DNA from 3 places in the Salinivibrio sp. VGrn1 genome. Region 1 is predicted to be linked to each of the others. Evidence: riboswitches for the same ligand, from Rfam matches in the RefSeq annotation. Region 1 holds a riboswitch; each other region holds the start of a gene.

Region 1 (6,199 bases):
CTGTGCTGTGCACGACCACTTGTCGCCGGTGCCCGATCTTATCTTGCTTGATATGCGCATGCCACGGCGCTCGGGACTCATGGTGCTGGATGATCTGAACCAAGCATTGGGGGACCATTGTCCACCCGTCATGGTGCTCACTGCGGATAATGATGTGGGGTTACGTAATCAAGCGCTATGCCGAGGGGCGATAGATTATATCAGCAAGCCGTTTGATTATGACGAAGTGCTTCAGCGTATTCACAACCTACTGCAGTTACAGCTTAAAACATTGAAAGAGCGTGACCAAGCTGCGCGTTTGCAAATGTTGGTGAACAAACAAACCGCCACTTTACGCGCCCTTTCTCTTACCCACCCATTGACAGGTCTCCCCAATCGCCGAGCCTTATTGGATGCAGCGGAGCGACAATTGATGCGAGGGTCGGTGACGGTGTTGATGATTGCGCTTGATGGGATGGAAGCGGTGACGCAGCATCAAGGGCATTTAATGACCGAAGCCCTGTATAAGCACATTGCTGAGCTGCTGGCGAACAGTGCGGTGGCGCGCTCGCATCGAGTGGGGGTTTGGGACAGCTCGAGACTGGTGATGCTGATAGAGGGAGACGGAGAAGAGGCGGTGAAAAAAGCAGCGAGGATTCACCGACTCATCAGTGGTCATCATACCCTCGAAGGGCGACTGATGTTCTTGCATTGCCATATAGGGATCAGCCGTGCTGACTCGGAAAGCGCCGATGTGCCGCAGTTGTTTCGCCAAGCGATCCTGGCTATTCCGACCGATGATCAGGCTGTCGGTGAGTATCAGCCCGAGCTAGACAGTAAAGCGCAGCGAGAGCACTTGATCCGTACTGAGCTAGGCCCGGCCTTGCAAAGCAATCATCTCTCCTTGGTCTATCAACCTAAATGGCGGCTTGATGGGGGCCTGCTGGTGGGCGCAGAAGCACTACTGCGTTGGCAGCATCCAGCCCTAGGGGCGATAAGTCCCGCCGAATTTATTCCCATTGCCGAGCGCAGCGCCGATATGATGCAACTTGGCGATAAAGTACTGGCGATGGCACTGGAGGCGGTGGCGCAATGGCGCGTACAGGGCCTGACTGATGAGCACTTTCATCTGTCAATCAATGTCTCTGCCCAGCAACTCCGGCATGGTTTTGCCGAGAGTGTGCTGGCTCGCTGCCATGCGACAAACACGCCGCCGGCGATTATTCAATTGGAAGTCACGGAATCGGCACTGATTCAGCAAATCTCGGTGGCATTGCGCGAGCTACAACAGCTGCGGGATGCCGGGATGCATATCGCGTTGGATGACTTTGGCACCGGTTACAGCTCGTTAAGTTACCTTAAGCAACTGCCAGTAGACTGGGTTAAACTCGACCGCAGTTTTATTCAAGATTTGGCCACCAACGCCAGTGACAAACACTTGGTGGGTAGCGTGATTGAGTTAGCCCATGGCTTTGGTCATGGCGTGGTTGCCGAAGGGGTGGAAGAAGTCAGCCAGCAGCAGGTGCTACAGACAATTGGCTGCGACCAAGTGCAGGGGTTTTTATATGCGCGGCCGCTTATCCAAGATGGATTCGAACAACTGCTTAAAACCGCCCAACAAGGCAATACGACCATTAACCATTACGAGAATGTGTAAACGCGCCATCAGAAACATCAGACTTGCGCTTTATCATTAAGGTTTATATTCTGACCGTGTTAGTCGGGGAGCAAGTGATTGCTGAGACTGCGAAAGCAGGACCCGTAGAACCTGATCCAGTTAGCACTGGCGGAGGGAACTGACACGTTCAGCACACGAAGTGGCGCATTCTGGCTCGCTTTGTCTCCTTCCGCCCCTGATGATTAAGGGGCCATTATGAACCTATCTCCACCTGTTATTCTTACCATCGCCGGCTCAGACAGCGGTGGCGGTGCTGGCATTCAAGCCGATATCAAAGCGATTTCAGCCACCGGCGGTTATGCGTGCTCGGTGATCACCGCGTTAACCGCGCAAAACACCTGTGGCGTTGAGGCCGTCTCGGCGGTTGATCCTGGTTTTGTCCGTGCCCAGTTAGAGGCCGTCTTGTACGATATGCCGGTGCGTGCAGTGAAAATTGGTATGCTCGCCAACCAAGCGGTTATTCGCGAAGTGGCCGCCGTGCTGGCGCGATCGCCTCACTTACCGGTGATTTTAGATCCCGTGATGGTAGCCACCAGCGGCGATCCTTTGTTGGATGAACACGCCATGACAGCGCTGATTGAAGCGCTGATCCCGCGAGCAACCGTGCTCACCCCCAACCTGCCTGAGGCGGCGCGATTAACCGGTCAGCCTGTTCCCACCTCCATTGAGCAAATGCATGCGTTAGTTCCAGCCCTACGTCGGCTCGGGTGCCCGTATGTGATGCTCAAAGGCGGGCATTTACATCACGCCCCTGAAAGCGTGGATGTGTGGATTAGCCAAGATACCTGTCAAACCCTGAGCGCCCGTCGGGTTGAAACCGTTAATACACACGGCACAGGCTGTTCACTGTCTGCGGCGATGGCCTCTTATTACGCGCAGGGAATGACGCCCGTTGAAGCCGGGCGGGCGGCTAAGCAGTATTTGACAGAGGCTTTAGCGCATAGTCAGCAGTTAAAGGTGGGAAGAGGCGCGGGGCCTGTGCATCATTTTTACGCCTACCCAGTCGAAGCGTGTCATTCTGATGCACAAGAAACCTCGGTGGTCGAATAGACCGTTTTTTCGCGAATAGGGCACGTAAAGCCAGTCCGCCGCCTCCGTCTTGGCGGCGGCGGACTGCTCCGGAAGGGTTAATAGCCAGTGTCGCGTGTGATAAATGGTGCCCGAATCACGCCGCCGACCAATGCGGTAAACGTTCAGCGGCAATATAGAAAAGGCGATCGCCGGGGGCGACTTCGGTTTGCAAGCTGGGGTTAAGGGTAATGCCCTCACCTTTGTCGATACCAATTAAGGTTGTATCGTATTCATGCTTTAACTGATTGAACAAGGTACCCACATCCGTCGTGCTCGCGTTAGTCGGGTAGCGCGCACAATACTGTGTCATCCCTTGTGCGGTACTCAACAACTCGTGATGCAACTGGCTGGAACCCGGATCAACAGCGGCTTTCGCCAGCATTTCTACGGAAACAGACGGTACACATTCTGCGTGTGGATAGTGTTGTTTGAGTATTTGGCTCAGCGCGTCGTCTTGAAAGTAGGCGAGCAGATGCGCTGACGGATTTTTATGCGCGCAGAACAGGGCCGCTGATAGGGTGATATCGTCTTCTGGGTTGTCGATAATAATGCTCGAAGCACTATCAATCCCCGCACGCGCAATCCCCTCTGCATCGGTAAAGCTGGTGACGCGTACAAATTCCACCTCGCCGGGGAGCGGATTTTCCATTTCGGGACGTACGCAAAGCACAATCGGACGATCGCCATGCACACCGCTTTGTAGTAGACGAATGAGCTGAATGGTGCGTTGACCATTCCAGCCCAACACCAGAATATGATTTTTCACAGTAAGACTCCGTTTTCCTTGTAATCCACGTCGCCAATAATCGACCAACGCACTGGTCACATGCCCAATCACAACGGCGAACAGCCCTAGCCCACCGGGAATAATCCAAAAGGCGGTAATCCACTGTCCTGCTTCTGTTGCGGGCGAATAATCGCCATAGCCGACAGTGGACGCGGTGACCATCAAGTAATAGACATAGCGGCCGAGTGACTGGGTCATCTCAGTTTCACCGGCGCCGTGTAAAAGTAGCCAGCCAATCCCGCCATAGGCGAGTACCACCAACCCCAAAATACGCCCGTTTAAATGCGCGAAGTGGCTGATAATCCAACGTTTAAAAAGCAACCAAAAGGTCATAAATGTTCGCTCATTATTTACAGTGATCGCAGTATGAAGTGATTTGCGTCAGGTTTACAGTGTAAATCAGCTCCTTGCGTCAATGCGATCACACTTTGCTTGGATAATCATACATCAGTGAGATAAACCGCTAAAATATTGTAGGAAGCTTAATTACTTAATGAGGAGTCAGCGTGTTTATATCTCGTCGTCAATTAGAACAAGAGCAGCAAAAACAAGTCGCTCTGCAGCAAAAAATTGAGCAGATTAACCATACCATCGACGCGCTGAATGCAGAGAAAGAGGCATTGCAGGCAGAGTTAGCCACCGTAGAGAAAAAACGCCAAACGGGAAAAGCCATCGACGCCAACTTGTGCCACTTCGGTGACTCAATCAATGCGACGCAATCGTCTCTGGCCACCTTGGCAGACACCATCAACGGTGAAAAAGAACGGGTAACGGACGTGAGCCATCAGGCGGCGTCATGTGCCGAACAAGTCAATGATCTTGCGCGTCATGTGCAGTCGTTATCCGCGCAATGTCAGCAATCGTCAGAAGCAATTCGTGCGCTCGACCAGCATGCCCAAGAGGTGAGCGGTATTGTGAAGTTGATTCGCGATGTCGCCGATCAAACCAATCTTTTAGCGTTAAACGCAGCGATTGAAGCGGCACGTGCCGGTGAGCAGGGTCGAGGGTTTGCGGTGGTTGCCGATGAAGTGCGTAGCTTATCGGAACGCACCGCCAGTGCCACGCAAGATATCACCCAGCTGGTCGAGAAGATTCGCGCTGGGAGTGGGCATGCTTGCACACTCACCGATCAGCTTGCCAGTGACGCGATTGAATATAGCGAGCAAGGCCAACAGGTGGCCGATGCGATGGCCACGCAGAGTGAGCAAGCACAGCATAGCCGTACCACTATTAAAGCCTCTGCGCTGCGTGCTTTTTGTGAACTGGCGAAACTTGACCATATTAGCTTTAAATTTGCGATATACCGCGTCGTGCTGGGTGAAGACAGCATGACCGCGGACGATGTCACCGATCACACCCAATGCCGTCTCGGCCAATGGTATGAACAGGGTGAAGGCCAGCAATATTTCGCGCAGTTGCAAACGTTTAAAGCCATTGCCGCGCCTCACGAGCAAGTGCATACCCACGCGAAAGCAGCGGTGGCAGCGTTTCATGCTCAGCAACCCGAGCAAATGGTCACTGCATTAAAAGAGATGGAAAGCGCCAGTATGACGGTGATTGATAAGCTTGAACATCTCGCGATTGAGGGCAGTGAAGAGGTAGCGTAACAACGGGGTGTTAAATCGATAAGCACATGGTAACCTCAAACTAAACCAAGGATAAATGGCCGAAGGAGGCTGAAGTTACCATGACATCGATAGCGTTACTCGATGGCGGCCTAGGACAAGAAATTTATCAACGTGGGCCGGATGTGAGCTCGAAGCTTTGGTCGGTCGCGGTGATGTTAAAACATGCCAATATTGTCAAAGACGTGCACAAAGACTTTATTCGTGCCGGTGCGAAAACGCATACCCTGAATACCTACCCAGCGACCCCCACGCGTCTGGCCAAAGCGGGATTGAGCGATAAAATAGACATTATTTACCAAAAAGCCTTCGAAGCGCTGCAGCAAGCGGTGGATGAGACAAGCGCCGATGTTGATATTGCCGGCTGTTTGCCGCCGCTGGTGGGCAGTTATCTCGGTCAGCCGCAACGCAGCTTTGAAGACATGAAAGCGGAATTTTCGCACATCGCCCGCTTGCAACCTCACGTGGATGTGTTTTTAATCGAAACCATGACCAACACCCTTGAAGCTCGTGCAGCGTGCGCCGCCGCCCGTGAGCAAGGTAAACCGTTTGGGGTTGCGTTTCGGTTGGAGCCTAATGGCGCACTCCGCTCTGGCGAGTCGCTAGAACAAGCCATGCTCGCGGTCACTGAATATGCACCGACAGCAGTGATGCTCAATTGCTGCGACCCAGAAGTGCTTACCACGGCGATGCCAAAGATGGCGACCCAAGCCGACACTGTGGGCGGCTATGCCAACGCGTTTAAATCGGTAGAAGACATGGCCAAAGGCAGCAAAGCCGATGCCCTGCAAGCGCGGGAAGATCTCTCCCCCTTAGTCCACACCGAACGCGTACAACAGTGGATTGCCGACGGTGCCCTCGTCGTCGGCGGCTGCTGCGAAATCACCCCCGCCCATATCCAACACCTCGCGCACACCCTTGAGCAATCTCACGAGATCATCAAGTTCTCGCAGTTAGCAGATTAACTCGTTCCCACGCGCCGGCGTGGGAATACATAAACCGGCTTGGCCACGCAGTTATGATTGTTGCGTAAACGAAATACCCCGCATAACTTACGTA
Region 2 (6,199 bases), on a different contig from region 1:
TCCAATTGGCAGAGCAGCGGATTCCAAATCCGCGTGTTGGGGGTTCGAATCCCTCTACCCCTGCCAAATACCAAAGCATCGACATTGTCGGTGCTTTTTTGTATGTGAATCATCAAGCTTCTCGTAATCCGATTAAGGGTAGATGTGAACATGCAAACTACAAAAGGCGTGTTGGGTACTGGGTCGCCAGCCCGGTTGAATCCCTCTACCCCTGCCAAATACCAAAGCATCGGCATCGTCGGTGCTTTTTTTGTATGTGAATCATCAAGCTTCTCGTAAGCCGATTAAGGGTAGATGTGAACATGCAATCTACACAAAAGCGTGTTGGGGGCTGGGTCGCCAGCCCGGTCGAATCCCTCTACCCCTGCCAAACATCAAAGCATCGACATTGTCGGTGCTTTTTTTGTATGTGACTCATTATGCTTCTAGCACCCCTAACCCTCTTCCCTTTTTCTTCCTCCTGTTTCTTGTTCACATGTCGCGGTATGATGACTTTTTACCAATCGAAAGGAGCACCCTGTGGTAAGCATATTGTGGGTAGGACTTGGTGGCGCATTAGGGGCGTCTTCGCGTTTTTTAGTTTCAGAGTGGAGCGTCGCGGTGTTTGGTCGAGGATTTCCCTACGGCACCCTAATGGTTAATGTGCTGGGATCATTAGCGATGGGTGTCTTTTTAGCGGCGATGAGCCAAGAACTGATTGCCCCAGTGCCTTGGCGTCAACTGATTGCGATTGGCTTTTTGGGCGCGTTCACCACCTTCTCGACCTTTTCAGTGGATACCTTGCTTCTTTTTCAACATGGTGAGACGGTGAAAGCCTTGTTAAACGTGGGTCTCAACCTTGCGTTGTGCTTAGGAGCGGCCGCGATGGGGGCTTGGTTGCTAGGACGCATTACTGGGTAGGTAAAAACATGCCATTACGTCGCTTGTTGTTGCGGCGGTGATTTCTTATACTGGCGTTGAACTTGTCGGAGTGCCAATTGGCTGAGACCACGTTAAGTGGGATCCGTTGAACCTGATCTGGTTAGTACCAGCGAAGGGAACAAGAGATGCATCAGATCACAGACCGTACGCGTCTGCCAGTTTGCTCACATCTCAATTCAGCGTTTTCCGGCAAGCATTAATTCCCATAATGAACACCGGAGTAATGCTATGTCGACCCGTAAACAGGCCCGTCTTGAGGCCAAATCTTTTATCGATTCCCTCTCTGCGCAAACCTACCCCAACTCGGAAAAAGTCTATGTCGAGGGATCGCGACCCGATATTCGCGTAGGGATGCGAGAAATCCATTTGTCTCCGACCTTTGTGGGTGGCAGTAAAGATAATCCGCAGTACGAAGCCAATGAATCCATTCGGGTTTATGACACATCAGGGCCTTATACTGACCCACAGAGTGCTATCGATATTTACCAAGGCTTAGCGCCAGTGCGCAAAGCCTGGATTGATGAGCGTGCCGATACAGAGTTTCTTGATGCAGTGAGCTCAGACTATGCGCAGACCCGCCTTAGTGATGAAACCTTAGATGATCTTCGCTTTAGTGCCTTACCGTCTATCCGTCGGGCAAAACCTAACCAATGTGTGACCCAACTTCACTACGCACGCCAAGGCATTATCACCCCAGAGATGGAATTTATCGCTATCCGGGAAAATATGGGACGTCAGCAGTATCGTGAAGAGCAGCTAAACCGCCAGCACCCAGGAGAAAGCTTTGGCGCGCATTTACCCTCAAACATCACTCCCGAATTTGTGCGCCAAGAAGTTGCTGAAGGGCGTGCGATTATTCCGGCCAACATTAACCACCCAGAAGCGGAGCCGATGATTATTGGGCGTAACTTTCTGGTGAAAGTGAATGCCAATATTGGTAACTCGGCGGTGAGCTCCTCCATTGAAGAAGAAACCGAAAAGTTGGTGTGGGCGACCCGTTGGGGCGCGGATACGGTGATGGATTTATCGACCGGACGCAATATCCACGAAACCCGCGAGTGGATTTTACGTAATAGCCCAGTCCCGATTGGCACCGTGCCTATGTATCAGGCGCTTGAGAAAGTGAATGGCATTGCCGAAGACCTGACTTGGGAAGTGATGCGCGATACCTTGATAGAGCAAGCCGAGCAAGGGGTCGACTACTTTACCATTCACGCTGGGGTGCGTTTGCACTATGTGCCCATGACTGCCAATCGCGTGACTGGGATTGTCTCGCGTGGTGGGTCGATTATCGCCAAATGGTGCTTGGCGCATCATCAAGAAAGCTTCCTCTATACCCATTTTCGTGAAATCTGCGAGATTTGTGCTGCCTATGATGTATCGCTGTCATTAGGCGATGGGTTACGTCCCGGCTCAGTAGCTGACGCGAACGACGAAGCCCAGTTCAGTGAGTTACGTACCCTGGGCGAGCTAACCAAGGTGGCATGGGAATACGATGTGCAGGTGATGATTGAAGGCCCCGGCCATGTGCCCATGCACATGATCAAAGAGAATATGGACGAGCAGCTCACCCATTGCCACGAAGCGCCCTTTTATACTTTAGGCCCGCTGACTACCGATATTGCGCCTGGTTACGACCACATCACCTCCGGGATTGGTGCGGCGATGATTGGCTGGTTTGGGTGTGCGATGCTTTGCTATGTCACGCCCAAAGAACATCTGGGTCTGCCCAATAAAGAGGATGTTAAAACTGGGCTTATCACTTACAAGTTGTGTGCGCACGCCGCCGACTTAGCCAAAGGACATCCGGGCGCGCAGGTGCGAGATAACGCCATTTCCAAAGCGCGCTTTGAATTTCGCTGGGAAGATCAGTTTAACCTTGCATTAGATCCAGTGACGGCGCGTGCTTATCACGATGAAACACTGCCTCAAGAGTCGGGCAAGGTCGCGCATTTTTGCTCCATGTGTGGGCCAAAATTCTGCTCTATGAAGATCAGCCAAGAAGTCCGCGATTATGCCAAAGAAAATGGCTATGCCGCTGCGGGCGAAGCGATTGATGTCACCATGCTGGAAGACCCGTTAGCAGGCATGCAGCAAAAATCGCAAGAGTTTCGAGCAAAGGGCAGTGAGCTCTACCTGCAAAAATCCCATCATTCGTCACAACAAGGCGCTGAGGTAGCGGACAGCGATAAGGTGGAGTCATGAGCCTGACCCCGTTTGCATCTATGTCTGAAGGTATAGGCCCATTATATCCGGTGGTAGACGATGTGGACTTGCTCGAACGCTTGCTTTGCTTGGGGGTGAAAACCGTGCAACTGCGTGTGAAGCAGCCGGGACATCCCCAATTGGCAGACTGGGTACAGCGTGCGGTGGCGTTGGGCCGCGCGCACTATGCCCAGGTGTTTATCAACGATCACTGGCAGCTTGCGCTTGAAGCTGGCGCCTATGGCGTTCATCTGGGCCAGCAAGACATACAAGAGGCGGATCTTGACCGGCTCGCACGACAAGGCGTGCGCCTTGGCGTATCGACACGCAGTCCCGAACAACTTGCTGCAGCGATTGCGCTCTCGCCCAGTTATCTTGCCATCGGCCATATTTTTCCCACTACCACCAAACAGCTCGCCGAGCCGCCGCAAGGCATTTCTGCGTTAGCGCAGCAGGTGGCGACTGTGGATGGCCGCTTCCCGACGGTGGCGATTGGCGGTATTGATCTCAACCGAGCCCCTGACGTTTGGCGCACTGGCGTGGACGCCATTGCGGTGGTCCGTGCCGTGACGCAAGCGCCTGATTTAGCGGCGCGCATTGACGCATTTGACCGCTGTCTTAATCCATCCAGACAACAAGGAGGGCGTGATGCTATCGGACAGTGAATACCTGCGTTATAGCCGGCAAATCATGCTGCCAGAAGTTGGAGAGTGCGGGCAGCAGGCACTTAGCAAGGCGCGTGTGTTAATGGTCGGTGCCGGTGGGCTTGGAACCACCGCGGGCCTCTATCTTGCAGGCGCTGGCGTGGGTCAGTTAGCGATTGCTGACTCGGACCACATTGAGCTATCTAACTTGGCGCGTCAGGTGGCGTATCGGGAGGCGCAAATCGGCACCGATAAAGCCGCGTCGCTAGCCGCTAACTTGGTCGCGCTGAATCCACATTGCCAGTGCCGAGCCATCAATGCCTATCTAGAAGGTGAGCGTCTGGCGCTCGAAGTAGCGATGGCGGATGTGGTCCTTGATTGCAGTGATAATCTCGCCACTCGCCATGCAGTCAATCAAGCCTGTGTAGAGGCTGGTACGCCGTTGGTGAGCGCAGCGGCGATCGGTTGGCAAGGCCAGTTATTGGTTTATCAACCGCATAGCGCATGTTATGCGTGCGCCTTCGCAGACGTGACGCTTTCTGAACCCACACGCTGTGCAGAATCCGGGGTAATGGGACCTGTGGTCGGCATGATGGCCACCGCGCAAGCGCTGGAAGGAATAAAGCTGTTATTAGGGCAGGCGGTCGGGACCAATCGCTTGTCACGACTGGATGGACAAACCATGACATGGCAGCACTTTTCGCTGCCCGTGGATCCGCATTGTGCGGTTTGTCAGCCTAAGCGGGAGGTAAGCGATGCAGTTAACCATTAATGACACGCCGACAGAGGTCAATGCCACGACCGTCGCGCAATTGATTGAGGAGATGAAGGTGCCAGCCGAGTCGGTCGCAGTGGCGCTAAATCAGACCATTATTGCGCGTGATGCTTGGTCATCCACGTCACTTACCGCTGGCGATAGCTTGGCGGTCTTTCAAGCGATTGCCGGAGGATAATCATGTTAACCATTGCGGATACGACGTTTTCATCTCGACTGTTAACCGGCACCGGCAAGTTTGCTAGTCGCAAGACCATGGCCGAGTCACTGGCGGCCAGTGGTACTGAACTGGTCACCATGGCGCTAAAGCGAGTCGATGTCCATGCCATACAAGATGATATTTTAACCCCGCTGCGCGAGCTCGGTGTGCACCTGCTGCCCAATACCTCGGGGGCGAAGAATGCGCAAGAAGCGGTCTTTGCCGCGCGTCTTGCTCGAGAAGCATTGGGAACGCACTGGGTGAAGTTGGAAATTCACCCCGACTCCAAATATTTGATGCCTGACCCGATTGAAACCCTTCAAGCGGCGAAAACCCTTGTGGATGAGGGGTTTGCGGTGCTGCCGTATTGCCATGCTGACCCTGTGCTGTGTAAGCGTTTGGAAGAGGTGGGGTGCGCGGCGGTGATGCCTCTTGGGTCACCGATTGGCTCCAACCAAGGACTGGCCTCAATGGCGTTTCTCGACATCATTATCGAGCAAGCCCGTGTGCCGGTGATCATTGATGCTGGCATTGGCGCACCGTCAGATGCGGCGTTAGCGATGGAGCGCGGCGCTGATGCCGTCTTGGTGAACACCGCGATTGCCACCGCTGGCGATCCGATTGCCATGGGCGCGGCGTTCAAACAAGCGGTTGAAGCCGGACGATGTGCGTATCGCGCTGGGCTGGCGGGCACACAAAATCACGCCCACGCTTCTAGCCCCTTAACCGCGTTTCTTGACGCTAAGGAGGCGTGATGAGTTTTTCTGAGCGGTGGGCGGCACTCGATTGGGATCATCATCGGCTTTCGATTTACAGCAAAACGCGTCAAGATGTTGAGCGGGCGTTGGCCAAGTCATCGCGTAATTTGGACGACTTCGCCGCCCTGATCAGCCCTGCCGCTGAAGGATATCTCGAGGTCATGGCTCAGCAATCTGCGGCGCTGACGCGGCAGCGGTTTGGCTACACCATGGGGTTTTACATTCCGCTGTATCTCTCCAATTTGTGCGCCAACGTGTGTACTTATTGCGGTTTTTCGATGGAAAACCGAATCAAACGGCGCACGCTGGATGAAGCCGAGATCGCCGCCGAGTGTGAAGCGATCAAAAAAATGGGCTTTGACAGTGTGCTCTTGGTGACCGGTGAGCATGAAACCAAGGTAGGGCTCGAGTATTTTCTCCGCGCCTTACCGGTGGTGAAGCAATACTTTCATCATGTGGCGATGGAGGTGCAGCCGCTAGATACCGAGGCGTATCGCGCCTTGGTGGCACAAGGTGTGGATGCGGTGATGGTGTACCAAGAAACCTACCACGCTCCAACCTATGGGGAACACCACAAGCGCGGGAATAAAACCGACTTTCACTACCGGTTGCAAACCCCAGATAGGTTGGCACAAGCAGGGGTCGATAAGATCGGCTTGGGCGCCTTGATTGGCCTAGAGGACTGGCGTACCGACAG
Region 3 (6,199 bases), on a different contig from region 1:
TTTTGGCTGTGGCTCATCCCGCGAGCATGCGCCTTGGGCGCTGGATGATTACGGGTTTAAAGTGATTATCGCCCCCAGTTTTGCCGATATTTTCTATGGCAACTGCATCAATAACCAAATGGTGCCGGTGACCCTTGAAGAAGCCCAAATCGATGCTTTATTTGCGTATGTAGCCGAAAATGAAGGCGCGACGGTAACCCTGGATTTGCCCGCCCAAACCATTCGAGCCGGTGAACACTGCTTTGCCTTCCAGATGGATGATTTTCGCCGTCATTGCCTGTTGGAAGGGTTAGATAGCATCGGTCTGACGTTGCAGCACGAAGCCGATATCTCACGCTTTGAAAAACAAATACCAGACTTTTTGGTGTAATACGCCCTCCAAGAACGCCAATAAGCGCGGTATTACCCGTACTTATTGGCGCTTCAACCCATTTTTTCCATCCTCAATGAAAACAACCGCTGACTCGCTTGGTCTAGTCTCAAAGAAGGTTTGATCGCATTAAGGACTGGCAATGCAAAAACATTTGATAATTCTGCTCTGGTTAGTGTTTCCGCTCATCAGCCAAGCCGCGCCCAAAGCGGATTACTGGGCAATGTGGGATGCCCATAACCCTGACAGCCAAGCCACGTTTACCCATCACAGCTGGCAAGTGTTACTCGATAAGTATTTGCAATCTCAGGGGCAGCACACCTTATTTAACTATGCCGCCGTCACGGATAACGACAAAGCAACCCTCGACCATTACATTGGTATGCTCACCGCGCGCGACCCACGTACCCTGACCAAAGACGAGCAATACGCGTATTGGGTTAACCTCTATAATGCGGTCACGGTAAAACTGATTATCGCCGAGTACCCGGTCCGTTCCATCACCAAACTCGGTGGGCTATTTAGCTTTGGCCCTTGGGATGATGAAGTGGTTACCGTCGCTGGCGAGCCGCTCACTTTAAACGATATCGAACACCGGATTTTACGCCCGCTTTGGCAGGACCCGCGTACCCACTATGCGGTCAACTGTGCCAGCCTTGGCTGCCCTAATCTTCAGCCACAAGCCTTTCAAGCAAGTGCACTTGATGCACAGCTCGAGCACGCCGCCTATACCTTCATTAACAGTGATAAAGGCGTGAGTCAGCAAGGGGAAAAATGGCAACTTTCCTCAATTTATGAATGGTTTGAAGCTGACTTTGGTGGCGATAAGCAGGGCGTGATCGCTCACATAAACCAGTATCGCGATATTCCATTGCCACAAGAGGCAACATTGGAATACGACTACAACTGGGACCTTAACCAACTCGGCAACTAAAAGGCTTGGTTAACCCTAAGCCAATCAGTACAATACCACCGTACTCATTGGGGAGCCTCACGGCTGAGATTGCGCACTGCGCTAGACCCATCGAACCTGATCCAGCTAACACTGGCGTAGGGATTGAGACTTGATGTTGCCATCAACTTGCCTCAACACCCACGCCCAACTTAGGAGCGTGCTGTGAAAGTTTTTACCTCTGTTCTCACTCTGGTTTCTTTATCGCTATTATCACTCGGCGCCCGCGCCGCGGACCCGCTTACTGTCTATACCTATGACTCCTTTATTGCTGAATGGGGGCCGGGGCCTAAAATTAAAGCGAAATTTGAACAGCAATGCGATTGCCAACTTGAGTTTGTGTCTCTCGACGATGGGGCCGCCTTACTTAATCGCCTGCGCATTGAAGGAGAAACCACCCAAGCCGATATCGTACTCGGTATGGATACCAACTTAATGAAAGAAGCCGAGCGCAGTGGGATTGTTGCCGAGCACGCGGTCAATACCGAGCGCCTGCAAGTGCCTGGCGGGTGGGATAACAAATACTTTATCCCTTACGATTACGGCTATTTTGCCTTTGTGTATGACACTACTCGTTTGCTCGACCCACCCAAAAGCCTCAAAGCCTTGATTGAGGAGCGCGATGACATCAGTGTGATTTACCAAGATCCGCGCGTATCAACGGTCGGCCAGGGGCTAATGCTTTGGATCCAAAAAGTGTACGGCGATAATAATCAACAAGCATGGCGCGATCTTGCCGATAACACGATCACTGTGACCAAAGGCTGGACCGAAGCTTACAACATGTTCCTCAATAAAGAAGCGGACATGGTGCTCTCTTACACCACCTCGCCGGCTTACCACTTAGTGGCCGATGAAGACGATCGCTTTGCCGCCGCTATGTTTGAAGAGGGGCACTATATGCAAATCGAAGTCGCCGCTAAATCAGCCTATACCGATCAGCCGGAACGTGCGGATGCGTTTTTACAATTTATGCTCAGTGATGCGGCACAGTCGGTGATCCCAACCACTCAGTGGATGTATCCGGTCACCGATGTCAACTTGCCTGATGTCTTCTACACCTTGGACAAACCGCAAGAGAGCTTGCTGTATCAGCCTGATGAAGTGATGGGCAATCGCCAGCAATGGGTGCGTGACTGGCAAACCGCGCTGGTTGAATAGCCAAGATGCTCAACCCTTCTCGAACCTGGCCGGGCAGTATTGCGGCCAGCTTGGTCGTGGCTTTGATTGGCAGCGCACTCTGGGCGTTATTCTCTCACAGCCACGATTTGTCACTTGCCTCCTTATGGCAAGATACCTACTTGCGTCATGTCACCTACTTTAGTTTTAAACAGGCCGCTTTATCCGTCGTACTTAGCGTTGGGCTAGCAGTGCCAGTCGCTCATGCGCTGTCTCGCCGACAATTTCCAGCAAAGGCATGGCTGCTGAAGTTATTCGCCATGACCTTGGTGCTGCCGGTCTTGGTGGGAGTATTTGGACTGGTTGCTATCTATGGCCGTAGTGGCTGGATTGCACAAGCTTTCGCGCACTTCGATGCGGCTATGCCGTTTTCTATTTATGGCTTAAGTGGCATTTTACTCGCCCATGTGTTTTTTAATCTCCCTTTTTCCGCCCAATTAATGGTGCAAGCCTTAGAGGGGATCCCAGCCGATCAACGCCGTCTTGCTACCCAGCTAGGGCTCAAAGGCTGGCAACGTTTTAAGCACCTAGAATGGCCGTATCTACGCCAAAGCTTGCCTCATATCGTGGGGCTAGTATTTATGTTGTGCTTTACCAGCTTCGCGACTGTCATGGCACTGGGCGGCGGGCCGAAAGCGACGACCATCGAGCTGGCCATTTACCAAGCCATTCATTTTGATTTCGATTTACAAACGGGTGCTGTCCTCGCGCTGTGGCAAATGCTGCTATGCGGGGCCATCGCATTTACCGTGCAAACCTTGACGCGCCCGCTGCCGAGCACACCCAGTGAAGTGCTGCCGCTTCCTGCATCTTTGGATAGCCGTGCGGCCAAGTGTTGGGACGGCCTTTGGATTGGCCTCGTTTTACTACTGGTGTTACCGCCTCTCGGCGTGGTGATTGCACGCGGATTGAACCCCAGCGCATTAGCGGTGCTCGGCGATAGCGCATTGTGGCAAGCAACTCTGCACTCGCTGTTCATTGCCACGGGCGCCACCACCTTTGCTTTTGTGTTAGCCGTGGCGGTGATCTTAGCCAGTCGGCACTGGCGCTTACATGGACGAAAAAAACAGGCGGATGGGATAGAAACGCTCGGTGCCATCATCCTGGTAGTGCCAAGTATCGTGCTCAGTACTGGGCTTTTTTTGCTGTTTCGCCAGTTTAGTAACGTATTCAGCTTAGCGCTGTGGCTGGTAATGACAGTGAACGCCCTGATGGCGCTGCCTTATCTTATCAAGGTCTTGAGTGCCCCCGCCTTCCAGCTCGCTCAGTCATACCATAACTTGTGCGCCACCTTAGGCGTCAGAGGCATCACGCGTTTACGTCTGATTGAGTGGGACTGTTTACGTGCACCTATTGCGCGCGGTGTCGCGGTGAGTTTTGTGTTATCCATGGGCGATCTCAGTGCCATCTCCTTATTTGGTAGTCAAAACTTTCAAACCCTGCCCCTGTATTTGTTTCGCTTAATGGGCAGTTACCAAATGGAAGCGGGCGCCGCCGCGGCGATGCTGTTACTGCTCACCAGCTTGGGGTGTTATGCCCTACTGACGCGCCTTATCCAATGGAGACACGCATGTTAACGATTTCCGATGTTCAGTATAGTTACCAACAAGATTGGATGACCTTTGATGCCCATATCGCCCCTGGAGAGATTGTGGCCGTGCTCGGGCCCAGCGGGGCAGGCAAAAGCACCTTACTATCACTGATTGCCGGGTTGATTGCCCCTGATAGTGGCGAGATTGCTATTGATGGTAAGCCAGTGACAACAACCCCCGCCCACCAGCGGCCACTGTCTATCTTGTTCCAAGAGCATAATGTCTTTACCCATTTGTCGGTGTTCGACAATATGGCGATTGGCTTATCACCATCACTGAAACTCACCGCTACCCAACGGGAAAACATTGAACAGGCAGCGCAATCGGTCGGCTTAAGCGACTATCTCTCTCGCCTGCCCGGCCAATTGTCAGGCGGGCAACGACAACGTATCGCACTGGGTAGAAGCATCGCACGCAACCAACCTTTATTGCTGCTTGATGAGCCCTTCTCCGCACTCGATCCCGCGCTAAAAAAAGACATGCTGGCACTGGTCAAGCGTACCGCCCAAGAGCAAGGCACAACGGTGGTGATGGTGACTCACCATCCCGAAGACGCCCAAGCCATCGCCTCTGAGTTTCTTTATTTGGATAACGGGCAAGTCCGCCTGCATTGTCCTGTCGAAACCCTCGAGACCCCACCCGCGATAATGCAAGGTTATATGGGCAAGACGGACGAAGAGTGATGGGTGGCGCCACTTGGATTGACTTCTATACTAAGGAAAACACGGAAGATTCCAAGGAGGCGCCCAGTGGCCGCCAGCAGCATAAAAATCCTCGATTCCATTGTCGATTTCACCGCTAAAACAGAAGTCGACGCGATCACCAAAAGCTTGCTGACCTCAATTACCGAACTCACCCCAATTAGCGAGGTGGTGCTGCTCGATTACTGCGGTGACATGCAGCCTGCCTTTACCGTACTCGGCACCAACGACAATAGTGCTTTTCAGCAAGAAAACATTCATCAAATTGATGCCCTGCTTGATGAGTGCCTGGCGACACAAGCGGTCACTCAACACTACGCCAATGATCATGTATTGATTGCCGTTCCCATTTATTACGAGAAAGAAGAAGGTGTCAGCGGGGTTTTATGCGGTCGCGCCAAAAGCCTTAGCAAGGACCAACGCGCACTCGTCGCTGGACTAACGCGTATTTATGAAAACTATCAGCAGATTATCATGGCCAGTGAACGTGATAGTTTCACCAGCTTATTTAATCGCAAAGTCCTCTCTAAAAAGCTGGATCTTATTTGTGATCGCTTAGCGCAAAGTGAGCCTTCCCCTGCCAGCGAAAATGGCAGCGCCCTGGTTCCTTGGGTGTGTATTTTCGATGTTGATCACTTTAAGCAAATCAATGATAACTTTGGTCATGTATTTGGTGACGAGGTCATCTTGTTACTGGCTTCATTGATGCGCCAGACCTTCTCGTCACAAGACACCTTGTTCCGGTATGGCGGCGATGAATTTGTGGTGCTGTTTCAGCCCTGCTCGCGGGCGATGGCAGAGCAAAAAGCCAACACCTTTATTGCTAATGTCAACGCTCGAGATTTTGGTGCCGCTCAGACCGTGACTATTTCCATGGGCGCGACACGAATTGAACGTGGACAACTCAGTACCAGCACCATCTTAGGCAATGCGGATCAAGCGCTCTATCACGCCAAACAAAACGGCCGTAACCAAGTCGCTTTTTATGATGACTTACTGCAATCTGGGGTGATAAAAACCTTTGTCGCCGAGGACGATGTTGAATTGTTTTAGCTCATGGAGAAAGGTGGCGGCTTGATGACCACCACCTGATACCCACTACAAATTCTCTTCGGCAAATTCAGCCAACCGACTACGCACCACGCCGTTGAGGTATACGCACGCACTGCCTTCAAAGTTTTTAAACCGCTCGACAATGTAAGTCAGCCCTGATGTCACTGGGGTTAAATACGAAGAATCAATTTGCGCTAAGTTCCCCGAGCACACCAGCTTGGTACCCTCCCCACATCGGGTGATAATGGTTTTAAGCTGAGAGGCAGTCAGGTTTTGGCACTCATCCAAAATGACAAACGCGTTTTGAATCGAACGACCACGCATAAAGTTAATCGATTTAAACTGTAGATTG

Evidence for each region. A riboswitch is a leader RNA that binds a small molecule or an ion and turns the genes downstream of it on or off. The one in region 1 is predicted to bind thiamine pyrophosphate.
Region 2: linked by a shared signal. The riboswitch ahead of thiC (phosphomethylpyrimidine synthase ThiC) and the one ahead of thiD (bifunctional hydroxymethylpyrimidine kinase/phosphomethylpyrimidine kinase) in region 1 are both predicted to bind thiamine pyrophosphate.
Region 3: linked by a shared signal. The riboswitch ahead of thiB (thiamine ABC transporter substrate binding subunit) and the one ahead of thiD (bifunctional hydroxymethylpyrimidine kinase/phosphomethylpyrimidine kinase) in region 1 are both predicted to bind thiamine pyrophosphate.

What each region holds. Positions count from the first base shown of each region.
Region 1 covers NZ_SATA01000002.1:437,971-444,169, reverse strand. The annotation lists gene EHW56_RS05010 (bifunctional diguanylate cyclase/phosphodiesterase) at 1-1,636, shown strand, start outside; TPP riboswitch at 1,691-1,791, shown strand; gene thiD (bifunctional hydroxymethylpyrimidine kinase/phosphomethylpyrimidine kinase) at 1,853-2,707, shown strand; gene EHW56_RS05000 (potassium channel family protein) at 2,823-3,848, opposite strand; gene EHW56_RS15605 (methyl-accepting chemotaxis protein) at 4,022-5,122, shown strand; gene EHW56_RS04990 (homocysteine S-methyltransferase family protein) at 5,203-6,105, shown strand.
Region 2 covers NZ_SATA01000005.1:306-6,504, forward strand. The annotation lists tRNA gene EHW56_RS08890 (tRNA-Trp) at 1-66, shown strand, start outside; gene crcB (fluoride efflux transporter CrcB) at 520-900, shown strand; TPP riboswitch at 957-1,056, shown strand; gene thiC (phosphomethylpyrimidine synthase ThiC) at 1,150-3,126, shown strand; gene thiE (thiamine phosphate synthase) at 3,123-3,791, shown strand; gene EHW56_RS08910 (HesA/MoeB/ThiF family protein) at 3,775-4,542, shown strand; gene thiS (sulfur carrier protein ThiS) at 4,526-4,723, shown strand; gene EHW56_RS08920 (thiazole synthase) at 4,726-5,499, shown strand; gene thiH (2-iminoacetate synthase ThiH) at 5,499-6,199, shown strand, end outside.
Region 3 covers NZ_SATA01000006.1:116,314-122,512, reverse strand. The annotation lists gene leuD (3-isopropylmalate dehydratase small subunit) at 1-370, shown strand, start outside; gene EHW56_RS10825 (DUF547 domain-containing protein) at 513-1,304, shown strand; TPP riboswitch at 1,343-1,444, shown strand; gene thiB (thiamine ABC transporter substrate binding subunit) at 1,488-2,483, shown strand; gene thiP (thiamine/thiamine pyrophosphate ABC transporter permease) at 2,489-4,078, shown strand; gene thiQ (thiamine ABC transporter ATP-binding protein) at 4,072-4,776, shown strand; gene EHW56_RS15700 (GGDEF domain-containing protein) at 4,843-5,847, shown strand; gene EHW56_RS10800 (PhoH family protein) at 5,893-6,199, opposite strand, start outside.